Regions from separate parts of the Streptomyces roseofulvus genome, predicted to be linked through region 2. Evidence: riboswitches for the same ligand, from Rfam matches in the RefSeq annotation. Region 2 holds a riboswitch; the other holds the start of a gene.
What was found. Region 2 has a riboswitch for cyclic di-AMP ahead of ABFY03_RS20125 (M23 family metallopeptidase). Riboswitches for the same ligand answer to the same signal wherever they lie in the genome.
Positions count from the first base shown of each region.

Region 1: another riboswitch for cyclic di-AMP. It lies ahead of ABFY03_RS35260 (LysM peptidoglycan-binding domain-containing protein); the one in region 2 lies ahead of ABFY03_RS20125 (M23 family metallopeptidase).

Region 1 is NZ_BAAAWE010000001.1:7,651,934-7,654,306, reverse strand. It holds gene ABFY03_RS35270 (phosphocholine-specific phospholipase C) at 1-44, shown strand, start outside; gene ABFY03_RS35265 (DUF6197 family protein) at 94-735, opposite strand; cyclic di-AMP (ydaO/yuaA leader) riboswitch at 1,082-1,241, shown strand; gene ABFY03_RS35260 (LysM peptidoglycan-binding domain-containing protein) at 1,244-2,149, shown strand; gene ABFY03_RS35255 (phosphoribosyltransferase family protein) at 2,143-2,373, opposite strand, start outside.
Region 2 is NZ_BAAAWE010000001.1:4,372,948-4,375,320, reverse strand. It holds gene ABFY03_RS20130 (aldo/keto reductase) at 1-42, opposite strand, end outside; gene ABFY03_RS20125 (M23 family metallopeptidase) at 114-1,328, opposite strand; cyclic di-AMP (ydaO/yuaA leader) riboswitch at 1,340-1,489, opposite strand; gene ABFY03_RS20120 (PP2C family protein-serine/threonine phosphatase) at 1,721-2,373, opposite strand, start outside.

The sequences.
Region 1 (2,373 bases), 3.3 Mb from region 2:
ACACCGGCCACATCGAGACCGGCGCGCCCAGCGTCACCGGCTGACCGCCCGCGCCCCGCCCGGCTCCGAGCGCCGGGCGGGGCAGGGCGGGGGTCAGCGCCCGGCGAGGGCCGCGCGCCGGATCGTGGCGTCGAGGAGCGCGAGCGCGTCCTCGGCGGTCCGGCCCGGGACGCGGTTCCAGGGCCCGATGAGCCCGTGCCAGCCGCGGGACCGCAGCTCGGTCATGATCCAGGCGCCGGCCTCGTTCATGGTCGAGGCGCTGCCGTGGCCGAGCCGGTGGGCGGCGAGCAGCGCGCCGCAGACGCACCGGGCGCCGCGCCTGTCCCGCAGCTTGTACGGGGTGTTCTGCCAGCCCCACTCGGTCAGGACCCGGCGGGCGTACGCCAGGTGGACGGAGGGGCGGACGTCCGGGCTGCCGATCCGGCGCCAGGCGTGCAGCCGGTCCGGGAGCGCGGCCCCGATCCTGCCGGGCAGCGGGCGTTCGGCGGGCGGGGCCGCCGGCAGCGCGTCGAGCGCCTCGGCCACGAGCCGGTCGACGGGGGCGGAGAGCAGCCTTCGCCACGCCTCGGGGGCAGGCTCCGGCGCGGCCGGCGCGGGGTCCGGGTCGGCCGGCACGGGCGCGAGCAGCCGCTCCCAGGCGGCGCTCTCGTAGAGCCGGGCCGCCTCGCGGTCGAGGGCGTCGGGGTCCGGGGCGGAGTCCGGCAGAGCGAGGGAAAGCGGGACAGGTGAGGACATTCCCCCATCATTGGCGATGAATGTCCGCTTTGCGGCGAACGCGCCTCGCATGTCACCCCCACCCTCGGGCATTACCACGCACTGTTCCGCGAAAGGAATCAGACGCCCTATTCGGACATTGCACACCCCGTGACGCGACTCACTTTCCCCCCGTCCCCCGCACGCCCCCTCCCGTCAGAATCCGCACGGCGCAAGGGATTCCGGGACGACCGCGGCGCCGCGCGATCTTGAATTCCGGCCCGGCGATCTTTCCCTTTCCCCTTCCCGCGTTTACGCGTCTTGTTCCCCGCCGCATTTCTCGCCTACGGTCACCTCCATTCGGGCGGACCGCCGAATCCTGCCACCGCCCGAAAGACCTCCCATTGCACCCGACGGCAGGAGCGGGGGACCCACCACACCGCCGGTCCGGACCTCCGGAACGGCTCGGGGTGAAGCCGCGTGCGCGCGGCCGGACACCTCCCGTCCGAACCCGACAGCTCACCTCGCAGGCGCCGGAGAGGAAACCGTCATGCCCGCTCACGGCAAGCACCGCCGCCCCCGACGCCGCCCCGTCTCCCGAGGTCTCGCCTTCGCGGGCACCGGCGGAGTCGCCCTCGCCCTGCCCCTGGTCGTCCCCGCCACCGCCGGCGCCGAGCCCGTCGCGCGGGCCGCCGCACCGGCCGCCGCCGTCGCCGCTCCCACCGCCGGGACCACCGCCGCCGCGCAGGCCGCCACGGCCGCTCCCACCGCGCCGGCCGCCACCCGCGCGTACACCGTGGTGAAGGGCGACTCGCTTTCCCTGATCGCCCAGCGAAAGGGAATTCAGGGCGGCTGGAAGGCGCTTTACCGGGCGAACAAGACGGCCGTCGGTGACAATCCGTCACTCATTCACCCGGGCCTCGAACTGACGATTCGTCGGGATTCCGCCAAGGTCGCTCCGGCGCCGGAGAAGAAGGCCCGCAAGAGCACCGCGAAGCCCGCCTCCGCCGGTTCCGCCGAACGGGCGAGCCGCTCCGCGAACCGCACCGCGACCCCCGCCGTCCAGACCCGGGCGGCCCAGCCCCAGGCGCGGCCCGCCGCCGTGACGGCCGCGCCCGCCGCCGCCACCCGGTACGCCGACAACCTCGACGGCTGGATCCGCGAGTCGCTCGACGTCATGGCCCGCTACGGCATCCCCGGCTCGTACGACGGCATCCTCCGCAACGTCATGCGCGAGTCCTCCGGCAACCCCCGCGCCATCAACCTGTGGGACTCGAACGCCGTCAAGGGCACCCCCTCCAAGGGCCTGCTCCAGGTCATCGACCCGACCTTCGCGGCGTACCACGTGCCGGGCACCTCGCTCGACCCGTACGACCCCGTCGCGAACATCACCGCCGCCTGCAACTACGCGGCCGACCGGTACGGCTCCATCGACAACGTCAACGGCGCCTACTGACCGTCCCCGCCGGCCGCCGGCCCGAAGCGGCCGGTGAACCAGGCGGTGGCCAGCTCCGCCACCTCCTCCAGGGCGCCGGGCTCCTCGAAGAGGTGGCCGGCGCCGGCCACGACCTCCAGCCGGCTCTCGCAGCGCAGCAGCTCCTGGGCACGCCGGTTGAGGTCGAGGACCAGGGAGTCGCTCCCGCCGACGATCAGCAGGGTCGGCGCCCGCACCGCGGCGAG
Region 2 (2,373 bases):
GCGCAGGTCGGAAGTGCCCAGCGGGCGCAGAGTCGAGGTCATGCCGAGCTCAACTCCGTGCACCGCCGGGCGTATTCCGGTCGGGGAGCCTGAACCCCGGCCGGAAAGCGGGCTCAGACCGTCAGGCCCTTGGACCGCAGCCACTCCGCCGGGTCGATGCCCGAGCCGTCCGGGGTGTGGACCTCCATGTGGAGGTGGGGCCCGGTGACGTTGCCGGTGGCGCCGACGCGGCCGATGGTCTCGCCGGTGCCGACGGTCTGGCCGGCGGCGACGGTCATGGAGGAGAGGTGGCAGTACCAGATCTCGGTGCCGTCCTCCAGCTGCAGGACGATCCGGTAGCCGTACGAGCCCGACCAGCCGGCGGAGGTGATGGTGCCGCCGTGCACCGCCTTGAGCGGGGTGCCGGTGGGGGCGGCGAAGTCGAGGCCCGTGTGGTAGCCGGAGGACCACATCGAGCCGGACTGCATGTAGGTGGAGGTGAGCGTGTACGAGGAGAGCGGCATCGAGTAGCTGGCGGCCAGCTGGGCGAGCCGCTCGGCCTCGGCCTTCTCGGCGGCGATCCGCTCGGCCTCGGCCTTCTCCTCGGCGAGTCGCTTCGCCTCGGCTTCCGCCTCCGCCTTGGCCTTCGCCTCGGCCTCGGCCTTGGCGGCGGCCTCGGCCTGGGCGGCGGCGTCCGCCGCGGCCTTCTCGGCGGCGGCCTTCTCGGCGGCCAGCTTCTCGGCGTCGACGGCGGCCTGCTGCTGCTGTTCGGCCTGCTGGAGGATGCGGGCGCGCAGGGCCTCGCCGGCGTCGGCGGCGGAGGCGGTGCGCTCCGCGGCGGCGGTGCCGGAGGCGGCGGTGTCGGCCGGGGCGGTGTACGTGATCGAGGTGAGCGGCTTCGCGGCCGCGCCGCCGGTGGCGACCGGCGCGGAGTCCTGCGTCTCGGTGGTCTCCTCGCCGCCGGGCAGCAGGGCGCCGACGCCGGGCAGGTCGTGGGCGTCCGGGAGGCCCAGGTCGGGGAGGTCCGGGAGCGAGATCGCGACCGGGGGCTTCTCCTGCGCGGTGGCGAGGCCGCCCGCGCCGACGGCGGCGATGACGCCGACGCCGAGGACGGTGGAGGAGCGGGCGAAGTTGGAGCGCTGCTTCACGACCCGGTGCCGGCCGCCGGCGCGGCTCTCGGCGCGCAGGGAGCCCTCGGTCGGGTTCCACTCCCCGGGAGCGGGGGTGAAGGAGGCGGTGTCGTACGCGCTCGCGCCCGACACTGCGCCGGCCGGGTCGTCCGCGCCGACGGCACCCGGGCCGCCGAAGGGGTCGAAGGGGGCTCCGGGTACGGGGGTGTTGGACGCCACGGGGGCGCGCTCCTTTCCTTCCTTCTCGCCTACCGGGTTAGCTGACGGGTTCGGAGCAGGAAGGTCTCCTACGGGCGTGTTCGCACGGGGGGTGCGAGGGGCCCGATTCACCCCAAGGGATGGTTCCCCGGTTCCCTTTCGGGATTCGGCACGTGCGCACGGAGCCGCCTCTTGCGACGGCTGGGACGACCGCGCTGCGTTATCGAACGTTAATAGACACGGTGGTCCGATTCCAAGCCGTTCCTCTTGATCATTCATTGAATTGGCAGGGATTCGCCCGAGTTGACCCCCCTTCAGTGAGGTCCCGGCACGCCCCGAGAATCTGACGTTATGTCAATTGTTATCGCTGAGGCATCTCCCGACCACGGACGGTGAGGGCCGGCCCGGTCCCGTCAGCCCGCCGGCCCGGGCGGCACCACCGGCATCGTCCGCCGCCGCTCCGGGGCCCCGGCCGCCGGCCGGCTCACCGCGAGCAGCGCCATGTCGTCGGTCGACCGCCCGCCGGTGTGCCGCCGCACGTCGTCGACGAGCGCGTCGAGCAGCTCCTGCGGCCCCGGGAAGACCGCCCCCGCGAGCCGCGCCGCCGGATCGTAGAAGACGCCGTACGCGTCCCGCGCCTCCGACAGGCCGTCGGTGAAGAAGAGCAGCGTCGCGCCCGGCGGGTACGCCCGCTCGTCGGCCCGGTCCGGCCAGACCGACAGCTCCCCCATCCCGAGCGGCAGCGCCGGCTCGGTCGGCTCGATCGTCTCCAGGCGCCCGTCCCCGAACAGCAGCAGCGGCGGCGGATGCCCCCGGTTCACAAGGCGGACGCTCTCCCCCTCGCGCGGGATCTCGGCGAGCACCGCGGTCGTGAACCCCTCGAAGGCGTCCAGCCCCTCGCGCCGGGCCCCCTCCCGCGTGAGCGCGCGTTCGAGCCGCTGCGCCACCCCTTCCAGGGTCGCCTCCTGCTCGGCCGCCTCCCGGAAGGCGCCGATGACGACGGCCACCGCCTCCACCGCGTCCATGCCCTTGCCCCGTACGTCCCCGACCACCAGCCGCACCCCGT